DNA from 4 places in the Paenibacillus sp. J22P51 genome. Region 4 is predicted to be linked to each of the others. Evidence: riboswitches for the same ligand, from Rfam matches in the RefSeq annotation. Region 4 holds a riboswitch; each other region holds the start of a gene.
The links. A riboswitch is a leader RNA that binds a small molecule or an ion and turns the genes downstream of it on or off. The one in region 4 is predicted to bind cyclic di-AMP.

Region 1: another riboswitch for cyclic di-AMP. It lies ahead of AC58QC_RS25270 (hypothetical protein); the one in region 4 lies ahead of AC58QC_RS29165 (resuscitation-promoting factor).
Region 2: another riboswitch for cyclic di-AMP. It lies ahead of AC58QC_RS23865 (C40 family peptidase); the one in region 4 lies ahead of AC58QC_RS29165 (resuscitation-promoting factor).
Region 3: another riboswitch for cyclic di-AMP. It lies ahead of AC58QC_RS17505 (CAP domain-containing protein); the one in region 4 lies ahead of AC58QC_RS29165 (resuscitation-promoting factor).

The regions. Positions count from the first base shown of each region.
Region 1 is NZ_JCAUAZ010000016.1:63,871-67,287, forward strand. It holds gene kdpA (potassium-transporting ATPase subunit KdpA) at 1-475, opposite strand, end outside; gene AC58QC_RS25260 (potassium-transporting ATPase subunit F) at 523-600, opposite strand; gene AC58QC_RS25265 (hypothetical protein) at 728-1,141, opposite strand; gene AC58QC_RS25270 (hypothetical protein) at 1,342-1,761, opposite strand; cyclic di-AMP (ydaO/yuaA leader) riboswitch at 1,920-2,089, opposite strand; gene AC58QC_RS25275 (APC family permease) at 2,921-3,417, opposite strand, start outside.
Region 2 is NZ_JCAUAZ010000014.1:25,408-28,824, reverse strand. It holds gene AC58QC_RS23875 (DMT family transporter) at 1-22, opposite strand, end outside; guanidine-I (ykkC/yxkD leader) riboswitch at 108-210, opposite strand; gene AC58QC_RS23870 (MSMEG_1061 family FMN-dependent PPOX-type flavoprotein) at 275-886, opposite strand; gene AC58QC_RS23865 (C40 family peptidase) at 1,047-1,517, opposite strand; cyclic di-AMP (ydaO/yuaA leader) riboswitch at 1,521-1,659, opposite strand; gene AC58QC_RS23860 (hypothetical protein) at 1,826-2,644, opposite strand; gene AC58QC_RS23855 (M1 family metallopeptidase) at 2,690-3,417, opposite strand, start outside.
Region 3 is NZ_JCAUAZ010000007.1:259,698-263,114, reverse strand. It holds gene AC58QC_RS17520 (Imm7 family immunity protein) at 1-14, opposite strand, end outside; gene AC58QC_RS17515 (SRPBCC family protein) at 30-485, opposite strand; gene AC58QC_RS17510 (hypothetical protein) at 584-1,045, opposite strand; gene AC58QC_RS17505 (CAP domain-containing protein) at 1,191-1,841, opposite strand; cyclic di-AMP (ydaO/yuaA leader) riboswitch at 1,847-1,980, opposite strand; gene AC58QC_RS17500 (hypothetical protein) at 2,081-2,542, opposite strand; gene AC58QC_RS17495 (DUF4362 domain-containing protein) at 2,598-3,035, opposite strand; gene AC58QC_RS17490 (DUF84 family protein) at 3,234-3,417, shown strand, end outside.
Region 4 is NZ_JCAUAZ010000025.1:46,375-49,791, forward strand. It holds gene rnmV (ribonuclease M5) at 1-129, opposite strand, end outside; gene AC58QC_RS29165 (resuscitation-promoting factor) at 247-1,386, opposite strand; cyclic di-AMP (ydaO/yuaA leader) riboswitch at 1,671-1,864, opposite strand; gene AC58QC_RS29170 (ABC transporter ATP-binding protein) at 2,148-2,891, shown strand; gene AC58QC_RS29175 (ABC transporter permease) at 2,888-3,417, shown strand, end outside.

The DNA.
Region 1 (3,417 bases), on a different contig from region 4:
GGCCAACTAGACCGCGTGTGAATGCAACGGCAATAGCGAATCCGGTTGCCGCCGATGTAAACATCGGAAACGTAATGGCCACCATTTGAGAGAAATATGACAGGGTATTTTCACCGCTGTAGGCTTGCCAGTTCGTATTTGTAATAAAGGAAACAGCTGTATTGAAAGCTAATGCCGGAGGCATATTACTTATACCATCAGGGTTAAGCGGTAAGTATCTTTGAAGCCGAAATACTGCATAAATGAGCAGCATCATGACAAAGTTAACTAACAGTACAGCTCCTAAATACTTTTTCCAACCCATGGCTTCGTCTTCTTTAACGCCCATAATGCGATAAGATACACGTTCGAAAGGACCAAAAACACGATCAAGGCCACTCTTTTCATAGCCGAAAACTTTTACCAAGTAACTTCCCACAGGCTTTACCAAAAGCATGATAATCCCTAGTGTGACGACTACTTGTAACAATCCCATACCCATAGTAGGTTCTCCCCCTGCTTACATAAGTTCATATTCTATAATTAAAATTTCTCTGGCTTTACTAAAACAAAACCGAGATATACCATAATGGCACATCCAATGAGTCCTATAACAATCATATGGTTACCTCCTTTACGCTTTTTCACAATATTTCGCAAATCCCCAAAACCCTAGAAAAGTTAGTGCAAATAATAATATCATCGTTACATCGTTGTACATGACACACCTCCTTCAAATCAGACAAACTTATGTTTTATTTGTTTTAAGGGATGATATTAGAAATTTGACATCACCATTTTTAGAATAAATGACATAATCAGCACCCAATCCTTTGTAAATTAACCGGGGATTCACGCTTTGCGTGATGACATAAATGGACCTGGAGGTCCAACTACGGCATATCCGGATATACCTGCAGCATAAAGGTAAGCTTTCCTCGAACAGAACGACATTCCCAATCGGAAAATCGGGAATGATGGACGCCCCAGGATCCGAAGTATCCACTTGGATAATTTGTTTCACTCCTTGACTCTCTAACTTGATTCTCTCCATCTTGTTGTTAGTTAATGCAACAAAAGGAAGGCCAACCAATTTCGTATGTTTCATAAACTCCTCGCCTGCTTTGGTTGGCGCAGCTATCAGCAAAAAATCACTTTGCATGACGATCACCGCCCCCTTTCCTGAAACATTGTAACGCCGATCCGCATAAAAAGGGGGTAAAGAATCTATAGCATCCGTATAAAAAAAGTATAAAAATATATTCTCGTCCCAGCCAATCCTAGCTAAATTAAAAGAGCACCTCACCACTCGTATCACAAGTGGATGGAGGTGCTCTTTTAATTTGCCAACAAGCGTCGCCCCTAGAAAGAGACGTACGCCCCAGAATGATCAAATAAATAAGTGCGATCAGATAGGCAAGATAGTTCTTGTTCACTTGCATGTGATGAGTTCTCTAGCTTTTCAGATAAATTCGTTAGTGCAGATGCAATTAAATGTGTTCGTACTTCTCCCCATGCCTCTTGTTTCTGATGAACGTACTGCAAACCGTCCTTAAGGGTTAAACCTTTGAGCTTCTGGAAAACTGCCGCCCATTGAACGAAATCCCCTTTAAGGTTGCCGCATGGAATCACGAATTGCCCTAAACCGCATGTTCCAAGATTCGTTGAAATCGTCAGTAAACCGCATTGACAGTCTGTACCATGCCCAGGATCCAGTTTATCGGATAATTCACAATCAAATCGAAAACATTCAATGCGGGTAATCTTACATTCCTTCGTCATTCATCTGATTCTCTTATTAGAGTCAGGGGTTCGGGATACATAATAGATTCACTCTCCTCAATTGTGAACAACAAAAAGAAGCCAAAGAGCAGAGAATCTCTACTCTCGGGCTTCGGAGCAGCGTTAATACACGCGCTGTTGAAGGCACGAAAAGAAGGCGGTTCTCTCCCAATGCGCTTACGAGGTTAGCTGTCGGATTCGGGCTTGGAAGTGCCCTACCTTAGCAAGCTGCGCTTGCTTTAGATTCACCCCGAGAAACCGATGCTGTATCCAATCGGCTTCTATTGGTTCCCCCGTTTCCCTTACGGGAACTCAGCGTTATGCTTTAACATGATCTGTTGTTGAACCGAATGTTACGCCTTATAGCTAAGATTGTAAAACGCCGTGGAGGGACTTTATTTGGTATTTTCCAGCTAATTAGGCAAATGAAAGCGGATCCAAATTAAAAAAACATCCATTTTTGATATAAATGCTTCGGCTCGCTTCCGTTTTTGTCATTTCGTAGTAATTAGCCTATACTCCCACGGCTTTGAGAAAATCAGTAGATTTGCCTTTTTATTGTATTTTTATACGATTGCTATCGATTCTTTACCCCCTTTTTATACGGTTCAACGTTACAATTATTTCGTAAAAGTGATGGTTTTCAATCAAGCAAAGTGACTTTTGGCAGTTCCGCTGTTACGACCAAAGAGTCAGAAGGAGAAATGTCATGACTTCCTCCCCCCGTTATTATTTAGGGATCCTACCCCATTTGTTGAATCCGATTGATTTAGATTATGAGTGGTTCGGTGTATTATGGCTAATGGACCGAAATATCCGATCATCAGATCATCATGAGAATGTATGAGTCGATAAGAAACAAGCAAAAGAAACAGGACTGGGAGACTCGGACTCGATTATCCATTCGTACGATTTTCAAGTCACCATGGAATGAAGTTTCCTCAGGTTTGTATATCATTAAATCTCGGGACAGATACCCCCTTCATGCTTCAGCCATTCTTAAGAAGAAATTCTTTGTTTGGTTGGAGCATACAGCCATTTGTGAAACAGAGGAAGAGCTTCATGCATTCATGAAACGGGTGAGTGAAGAGCATCAGATGGAAAACTTAATGAAAAAGGGTAGCCCTACTGTGAAGTAGTACTACCCTTTTCAGGCATGTTATTTTTTCAAATGATACGGCACCGTCGTTACGATAAGATTCCGCTTATACAGCAGGAATGCCCTGATCAGCAAACTCGATTGATTGTGAAGGATATTGTGCCAGTTTTTTTTCGGTATAAACTGGGGGATGATAACGGTTACCCGGTAATTAGATTCCGCGGCTTTATGTTCAACAGTATCAATAAATTTCGTCAACGGATGAACAATACTTCGATAATGGGAATGCAACGTGACTAAACGCACATCAGGCTGCCACTTAATCCATTTCTCCTCAAACTTTTTCTCATCATCTCTCTCAAAAGCCACATACACCGCGATAATCTGATCTGGGGACAGCGATTTGGCATAGTTCAACGAATTCTCCACCACATATGTGAAGCCAGCAACAGGTACGATCATGACATTTCCTTCAATCGGAATCGCTGGTTCACAAGAAGATAATCGCAATTGTTCGCCGACGGCATCGTAGTGCTTTTTGATTTGATGAAAAATGA
Region 2 (3,417 bases), on a different contig from region 4:
TGACTAAATATAACCATGCCATAATGAACACTCCTTCATGTAGGTATTATGTCGCCAGTCCCATAAAAAAACAAAGAAAAGCCCGGGAATATCGCACTGCTGCGATAGACTCCCGGGCTTTTCTCCCTCCGTGACCACAGCGTATCCGCTGTGTGTTTTCCCTTGGACCAGCCGGTGTTTGCGCACCGCGGAACCCTAGAAAACGACATGCCGTTATTATAGGCTGGCTAACATATTATGTCAAGTTACACATTTTGTATAATTGCTCTTTACCTTACTCCTCCAAAGCAATCCCGTTCAACGCGACATGCGCACGGAACATATCCATTCCGTCCGGCTGTTCCTGCTCGGATACCCACGTAGCTTGATCCCAAATCTTCGACAGCTTGAGCGCGCGGCTGCAATGCACGAAGCATTCTTGTACTTCGACGCCGACAGCGGCGATCGGTGACTTCCCGTTCAGCTGCATAGTCGACAGCAGTTCCTCGTCCTTCGTCAGCCAAGCGCGACCATTGACGCGGAGTACCATCTCAACACCTGGAATGATGAACAGGAGGCCGACTTCCGGGTTGGTTAGCAGATTTTGCATCGAGTCTAGTCGGCGATTGCCAAGTCTTTCTGGGAAGATAAAGCGGCGTTCATCCAAAACCCGTACGAATCCTGCAGCATCCCCGCGGGGGGACACATCGCTCGAGCCATTCGCATTCGACGTAGAGAAGAAGAATAAAGGCGATTTTGCGATGAATGCACGTGCGTGCTCGTCGATTTGATTGATAACCTTATGTTGAACCGCAGGATGCGGCTCCCCAATATCTGCTCTAATCTCGTCGATGGATCGTATAATACCGGGAAATGGGGGTGTTGTATTATTTTGTGTGGTGTCCATACCAGCCAATCCTTCCTCAAAGCCCAGGGCTATTACTAATCTTTGTGTACTCAACTTGTTTACTTTCTAGTATACGCCGATACACCCGTTCAAATGAATGAAGCCCTGCAAGCCGCTCTTACGAGCTAAGCTTGCAGGGCTTCAATCTGTGCCGAGAACATTACTTGGATTCAGCAGTTAGTTGATTGTAGATATCATCCCACAGAACTCGTCTGGCGGATACATATCGCTTCGCATAATAGGATTCGCTCAACTTATTCTTAACAACACCTTGATTCGTAGCGGAGTGAACGAATTCACCGTCTCCGAGGTACATCCCTACATGAGAGATACCGCTGCCATCCGTGTTGAAAAATACAAGATCGCCCTTACGAAGATCCTTTTTGTCAACCCAGTAGCCTTCGCCGTTTTGTGATTTGGAGCTGTGTGGAATATCGATGCCGAACTCGCCGAACAAGTAGGACGTGAAACCAGAGCAATCGAATCCTTTGGTTGTCGTTCCTGCCCATCTGTAAGGAGTTCCTACAAGCTCGTCTACCGCTTTATCCATATCGGATGCTGCGAAAACGCTTCCTACACTAACACTCAAAAACAAAACAAGACTAAATACAAGACCAACAACTTTCTTCAACTGCTTGTCTCCTTCCGGTGCCTACGAGGTTAGCTGGAGGGTTCGGTTGAAGGTTCCCTATGATCCCTGTCTTGCAAGATCAATTCACCCGGAGTGGTTCCCCCGTTTCCCCATAAACTGAGGAATTCGGCATGAAATATTTGGTTTTTGATGCTAGTCCTTTTTATTCGTCATAAAAAATGAAATTCCTCTTTTATGTTTGAAAAATAGGCTGAAAATAAGTGAAATAGTTCGGAAAAAAGACAAAAAAAAGCCCCTTTCTCAATGAGAAGGGGAGAATGTTTGCCTATTCGCTGTTTTGCTGGATATTAATTGGATATTTTGGCAGAAAGAAGCTGATATTGGGAGGAAATACCCCAGATTTGGATGAAAATGTGGAAGAGGGGGTACAGCTGGTAAATGATTAGCGCTGCTAGACCTGCCCACAGGTAGGTGGCGGTGACCGTGACCCCTGCCAATAGTCCTGAAAAGAGTAAAAGGGTAATGGCAAGTCCGACAATCGGCAGCGAATGTCGAAAGAAAGAGATGACAGTCGATGTGATACCTAACTTGGCTGCGATCGCGAATTGGACATACATAAACAGAAGCTGAAGGAGAAATCCGTAGACCAGTAAGCTGAGAATCCAGGGCAGAAGCTTGAGAACAACCTGCTCGTAGGAAGTGCTATGCCCTAGAATATAAGTGGCTTTGGGGAATATCCAGATGAGTGGAAGCAGGGTAAGTGCGATCCGGATAAGATACACAAGCAGGAAAGGGAGCAAGAGCTGCTTCATCCCGCGAAAGAAACGGTAACCAGCATTCTGGTGAACGTGTGTTAGTGAATAGAAAACACCACCATTTAAGAGGGGGGTTAGCAGCATGCGGGCACACAAGAGAGCAGCGAACCACCATAGATAAGAATAACTAAGATCTGTTTTGAGTAACTGAAACTGGCCTTCAGCTAGAAAGATCTGCAATGCCTGTTTGGGCTGCTCAGCGCCAGGGAAACGATGCATGAGGGGGATGAGTATTCCCTGCACAAGCTTATACAGGAGAATACCCCAACCCATTTGATATAGGAATAAAATAATGGTGGCAAAAGGCTGCGCCATAGCTGCCCTGAAGCCGGATTTGATATAGGTGGCCAACGAGGGTCCCTCCTCAGAGTTTGTCATAAGAAGTAAGCCAAGTCCTTACCAGGCTACTGAGCCGAATATGGCTTGCAGGAGTTGAATAATGCCGAGATTCCACCGAATTTGCCACTTAGTATTTAAATGTGTTTGATAGAAGTTGTTGATGTGCTTATTTTCGAGTATGAGCGTGTACTTAGGATCGATTCGCACCCAGTCTACAGGGGATGTATGCGTTAATTTGAATTCGATGCTGCCTTCCTTGCCATCCCATGTTTTATCAAGCGTTGTGCCATCTGCAAAATGGAACAGAATCGGCACCTCCGGCGAGTTGCCGCCATGCTTAACAATGCGAACCGTGCTTTCGTAAGTCTCGGATCCCTTACTGCCCTGAGGCCGAACGTTGACACTCGCGACGGAATAATCCATCATCATCTCGCCGTACACATACTGATTGAAGAAATCATCCCATTTCGTTTTGCTGACATCCTCCACAACCTGTTGGAAATCCTTCGTCGAGGGATGCTTGAATTGCCATCTTTGGAAATAGGTTTTCATAATTTTATCCATGACTTTGGTGCCGACCTGCTGCTCAATCGCTTTCAGTACGAGCTTGCCGCGTGTGTACACATTTTCCGCATATTGATCATGGCCTGTGTAGGCCCATGCGTCCTTCTGCAGCCCATTTGGTGAGGTGACGTAGCTGGATTCGACAGGCAAATTAGGCGCATCGCCATATTCAGCTTCCATGACTTTATCTTCTGCATAAGAGGTGAAGCCTTCATCGAGCC
Region 3 (3,417 bases), on a different contig from region 4:
TTAAACTGGAACATAGCTAGCTCCTTATCCTAACCTTTTTCAGCTAAAATCTTTAACTGTTCGTTCCGATATGTCAAAAATCTCATCATATATTTCTTTAAGACAACTCTCTCAACTACCCATCCGAGCCAGCCCAATGGAGCTTCGAAATATAAGGTATCCTTCATTAAGGTTCGATTACCTAAATCAATAAATTCATGTTCGTGTCTCATACTTTTGAAAGTACCCTGCAGCATTTCATCAACAAAGCGATAGGGTCGAACGTAATTTGAAATGAGTGAAGTATGTCTTTGCCTAATGAAAAAGTGCCGCGCCTCAAAAGTGACCGTTTCCCCGCCGCTTATCATGCCTGTTGTTGTTCCAGCAATCGCTCGTTCCTTGGTGTGAGGCCAGACAGTCTGCGTATGTATATCAATATTACTTGCCATGTCAAAACAAACATCAATCGCTGCTTCAATTTCAATTTCTGTGAATACCTTTATCACTGGTTGCACCTCTTGATTCATTTGATTACATATTTGATAGTAAGAGTGAAAAGCAAAGAATAACCAGAAAACCATACGTTTCTTACGGTAAGGTTAAGTCATTGAGCGCGTTTTCTCCACTCTTCCAAGGTTAAATTATAACCCGTAATTACATCCACAATAAGAATCTCTTTCATATCCTCACTGACATAAAACGTTTGCCACCTAACAACATGATCACTGAAACTCTCTCCTATGTATAAATCGTAATACTTTCCTGTTCTTTCTGGGATATTTATTAAACCATCACTTAAAAATATGACTTTTGATATATTGGCTTCTTCTATCATTTGTTTGTATTTCTTTATTTCATCTACATTCTGTACGAGAAAGTCCATAATTTCTTCAACTGACTTCGGTTTCACATTGGTTACATTTTGTGGTGAAGCGCTAGGCAAAATGGGTGTTACAATAGCCGAACTTGCAGTTGGTAGCAATTCAGCTGGAACGACGGACGATTCACATGCTGTTAATCCCATTATGACAACGATTGATATTGAATGTAGAAATGATTTAGGCATAGCAAAAACTCCAATCCCGCAGATAAAACCCAATTCGACAAGAATAACTAATCTCCTTTGACTTTGTTATAAATAAAAAACAGCCTCCCAATGGAAGGCTGCCGCGATTTATTGCTGTATTTAATATTGCAATACTCATTACTCATTAGTTACTAATGAACTCCTGAACCCACTCACCGTTATAATAGGCAACACCGATTTGAGTGAAGTTGGGGCTTAGAATATTTTGACGATGACCTGCACTGTTCATCCATGCTGTCATGACGGCTTGTGGCGTTTGTTGACCTTTAGCGATGTTTTCACCCGCATAGGAATAGCTAATGCCGTAGGAGCGCATCATATCAAAAGGAGAGCCGTAGGTTGGTGATGTGTGATCGAAATACCCGTTATTGTACATATCTTTCGCTTTATCCAATGCCATCGCGGTTAATGCGCTGTTACTGGCCAAAGGCTTCAGTCCAGCCTTAGTACGCTCCTGGTTAACAAGGTTAACCACTTGGCTTGCAAAAGTAGATTGCGAAGGCGCAGTCGTAACCGGTGGTTTGACAGGTGCAGTTGTACTTGTGCTTCCAGGAATATTGAGCTTCATCCCCGACCAAATAACGTTGGGATTGGCAACTTGAGGATTTGCCTTAATAAGTGAAGATAGGCTAACGCCGTACTTCTTGGAGATTAACCACATGGTATCGTTGCCCGCTACCGTATGAGTTCCCGTTGCAGCAAATGCCGCATTCGCTCCCATAAGGACGGTCAAACCTAGTGCACCAGTAACTACAAGCTTTTTGTAACGTTTCAAAATAAACCTCTCCTTTTTGCGGCCTGCGAGGTTAGCTGTCGGATTCGGATCAAAGAGTAATCACCCGGCCGCGAGATTGCGGCTTCACCCCAAAGATTGGGTCCCCCGTGCTTCATAAAAGCTTCGGCCTTCTAAGTTTTTGATCCAAAATGGATCTTAAAGATTGTATCATGTGAAATCAATGAATACATGACTCAAAATTTTCCATTTAGATCCCGTTAACTCCTATTCACCATAATCTACTCGTATTTAGCCCCAGCTGTTGAACCGTCCGGATAGATAAAATAAGTATAGATTTGTCTATCTTTCCCTTGTGAATACCAAAGTTCAACTTTCTCAACTTTCCCTTCATCTGACCATGTTAAGACTATCTGTCCACCTAATTCCCCTTGCTCAATCCCTTTAAGATCGATATTTAGCCCTAAGTACTGATAGTCTGCGGAAGGTAAAATATCATAACGCCATACAGCTTGCTGCTTATCATCATTTGTTCGTTCAGCCGCAGGATTACCAAGAAGTTCTCTTACGTATTTTTGATCATTCCCAACGTTCAATCGATATTGGATTTGCCATACCTTTTTAGCCGTTTCGTCTGCAAAGCTTGCTGGTTCATTCATCAATGAAATAACATGATCACGTGAATTGTATGAAACGCCTAATCCTAACCCCTCGCCGATAAAACGAATAGGTACGTATTCCACAGGTCAACCCAAGCAAAAACTTTTTCATTTTATCTCTCTCCTCGAATTAATCTCACTATCCCCCACTACCCGCTGCCACAAAGCTAAAAGTCTCCCCAATCGCAACATCCTTACAACCATCCAGCTTATATGAAACACCTCGTTCTACTTTCTCAGAAACAATACGTGTACATTCCGTCTTCAGTCGTTGTTTGCTGCCATGTTTGTCCTCTGAATTATCATAAGTATAAGAAATCTTATCTTTTTTAAAAGCAAAATCATAATAAATCGGATCCCCCTCAATGGTCATTTGCATGATCCGAATCTGACTCTCAACGTGCCCTTCAACGTTTTTCAAAAATTGATTGAAACGATCAAGATTAATGATTCTGCCATGAATATTAATGACGTCTCCTTTTGCGGTCCCTTTGTCTATATCGTACCTCGAATCCGAGCATGAACTAAGCAACAAACAACTCAATACGAACAACATTCGACCGTACCTTATTTTCATTTCTGTTCCCCCTAACCGTTCCATCTACTGATTTGACGCAAACGCTACTGGAAATGTTTTGAAACAAAAAAATAAGCTTGAAATCTCAAGCTTGTCATCAAGCCAATACCTCATTTACCATGCCTGAATTAAAACCATGGTATACTAGTGCTAAATAATCACGTTCTTTCGCAGTACGTTTACAAGGAGTGGTGTCATATGTTGAAAAAAGAAATAAGCATTGCGTTAGGTACGCACAATCAAGCCAAACGAGCTGCCGTGGTCTTGGCTTCTGGTATTGAACCGATCTGTCACTCCGTCCCTTCCGGTGTGTCCGATCAGCCTATGACAGAAGACGAAACCGTCCTCGGTGCCATCAATCGGGCGAAACGTGTGCTTAACG
Region 4 (3,417 bases):
CAGCGCAATTCGCTTGAGTACGGCTTGTCCGATGGCGGACCCGCCTGTTTCAATCGTATCCGCCTCCACAGCCCGCCTGATGGCAGCCGTGTCGTCCTTACCTTCCACAACGATCATTTCTTTTATCATTTACGTTTTCCTTCCCCAGTACGCAGAAAAAGAAGAGGGGTCTCCTCTTCTTTCGCGCAGGCATATGCCAAGCTACGTGTATAGCCTAGTGTTCCCGGCCTAACTACCGTTTACACGTTAGTTTTGGGACGGTTTTGTGGGGCCTACCACATACACCGTGTACCCTTGTTTCGTTCCGAATTTATTCGCATAAGCATGATCTTCATAGTACACATCGATCATTTGACCTTTCACACCGCTGCCAATATCCTCAGCACGACGGAAACCAATGCCTTCAATGTATACCCACCAACCCAGTGGAATCACCTTCGGGTCAACGGCAATCGTACGCCCTTCAGTTACAGTAGTTCCTGTGTAGGTTTTACCATAACCAGAGGAGCCCTCGGTTTTGCCTGTCGACTCCGCGTCCGCTGAATAGGCAGTAAGTTTCACGTTTTTGAGGATTTGTTTGTAGCCGAAGGTCACACCATTCTTGGAAACCTCATCCACGCTCGGTGAAGAGGCGGAGAGAACGACCACAGGATTTTTCGTTCCTACGGAAACTACTTTCTTAACGCTTTCTGTTTGTACTTCTTCACCCACAACTGCTTCCGCGACTAATACACCGTCCTCGAAAGTCTTTTCTTTCTTCTTCACCAGAACGCCTGCTTTACCTTCTTGGACCACTTGCTCTTTCCCTTTAAGTAAAGACGCGTCATTCTTTTTCTCTGTCTCGAATGCGATCGGTTCAGAGACTTCCTCCGTCTCTTTTTTCACACGGACGATCTTGATTTCATCGCCTGTGCTAAGAGCGGCCGTCGGTTCGGGAGAAATACGATCGTTCTCCCCAAGTGCAATATTTAAACGTTGCAATGCACTTTCTACCGTTCTTGCAGTTGTGTAAACAGTGGTGGTCTTTCCATCAGCAGTCAATTGAACTGGTGAAGCATGCTCGATTACAATTTTGTCTCCACCCTTGAGCTTGGTCGTGAGTGCAGCTGAAATTTCATCGTGTTCACCAATCGTTATGGCTTGTTCATCCAGTAGGCGTTGCAGGACCCATTGCTTCGTGTGCACAATAGTTTCTTGTCCATTCACAACCACGGATACGCTCTTGGTAGCCGTTCCGTACAACAACACCAAAAACATGAAAGTCATTGCGATTGAGATTATAGCTAGGCTTAAAATCAAACGCAAGTTTTCATGCTTCCATCGCAATGCGAAGGACATGCTGGATGATCGTTTTACATGGGTCTCGCTAATTGAGATACTGCCCACTTCTTCGGTCCTCCTTCAAAGCCTCGCCGCCAGGTTACAGCATGATTAAATTTGACGCGACTAAGGTTTTTAGTTTAACTTAACATGCTCGCCATCATCAGCCTGCTTAACTCGCTGAATCTGGTCGTCCCCCCCTTTTACCTATTCATCATCCTATGAATTCCGGGTTATTTTATGTCTTCCGATCTGTGTAAAACCCTGTATGAGGACAAAAAGCCAGCAAGAAGAGGACTCTTCTCGCTGGCTTAGTTTGCATAGTGAAATACAAATAGCACGCACGACAATCGTTACCTCTCTTACGCTTACGAGGTTAGCTGACGGATTCGGACGTGAGAGTCGCCCTACGTAGACGCAAACTGCTTGTTTGACGTCTATGATTCACCCCTGTTACTCTCTGCTTACTTAACCGCATTTGAATGCTCATTAAGCTTGCAGTGGTTCCCCCGTTTCCACATTTGGAACTCAGCGAATGGAAAATTGGCAAATTGGATATTAAGTTATTATGAAAAGTATATTACGCTGTTAATCTCAACCTGTAAAGGGATTAACACCCTTTAAAAAGGGCTAAATCGCTTAAATTTCGATTATTTTTCAAATATAACCCACTTATATCTACATGTGTCTAACTTTAACGTACGTATACTCGTTTTTTTAATGCATAATGACCAAAACTAGGCTAAAAATGCAAATTTGTTTATAATGATTCTGGAAGTATTTGATCAAAAAATACCAATAATTTGCTATTTAGGGAGGCAATTGAGATGGTTCCCATCTTACAGGTAAACGCTTTATTCGGTGGCTATTTACCCAACAAGCCCGTTCTCCATGACCTCACTTTTTCGATTCGCCAAGGTGAAATGATGGGGCTAATCGGACTCAATGGTGCAGGTAAAAGTACGACCATCAAAAACATCCTCGGGCTGCTTCAACCGCAAAAAGGGACCATTCGCATTAACGGTTTAACCCTAGCCGAAAATCCAATACCTTACCGAGCGACATATGCCTACGTGCCTGAAAGTCCGGAGCTATACGAAGAGCTTACGATTCGCGAACATCTTGAGCTTACAGCCATGGCTTATGGCATTTCCAAAGAGGACTACGAAGCACGATCCCAGTCCCTATTAGAGCAGTTTCAAATGAAGGACAAGCTGAACAGCTTCGCCAGTCATTTATCCAAAGGGATGAAACAAAAGGTCATGATCATGAATGCGTTCCTAATCGAGCCCTCTCTGTATATTATCGATGAGCCGTTTCTCGGACTCGACCCTTTAGCGATTCGTTCCTTACTAGAACTAATGGTTAAAATGAAACAAAAAGGCGCATCATTCCTCATTTCCTCACACATTTTGTCTACAATTGAAAAATATTGCGATACCTATGTCGTTCTCCACAAAGGTCACATGGTTGCGCAGGGAGATTTAGTCGAATTACGCGCACAAACCGAGCTGCCTCAGGCGTCATTAGACGACATCTTCTACAAGCTTGTTCAAGGAGACCTGGCATGAGTCACTTAACCGATACTACACATGCATTTAACACACACGCATTATGGAAACAGCGTTTCCAACATTATATGAAGGAATCCATGGGGTATTGGCAGTATGCCGCACGCAGTAACTTTATCGGCTTTTTGTTGTTTCTTGTCATCGTTTCTTCCTATTATTATGCAAAAACATTACAGCGTCTTCCGACAGATTATCCGTACCTATGGATCGTGCTGCTCGTGCTCGTTCCACTCGTCACTTCAAGCCCTATTCGAACACTGACCCGCAGTGCCGATCGAATGTTTCTATTGCGGATAGAGCATGAAATGGGTGTCTATTTTCGAAGCAGCTTCCTGTATAGCTTTTCACTTCAGGGTGCGTGGTTATTTCTCGCTTGGGTCACATTACGGCCGCTTTATAGCCACTGTTTAGGTGCCGATTCACAGCCATTTCTGCTCATGCTAGCTCTATTACTTCTATTAAAAGTAGCTAACCTATTAGCCAGTTGGCAGGAAGGAAGATTTGCCGCTGAACGAACAAGATTCGT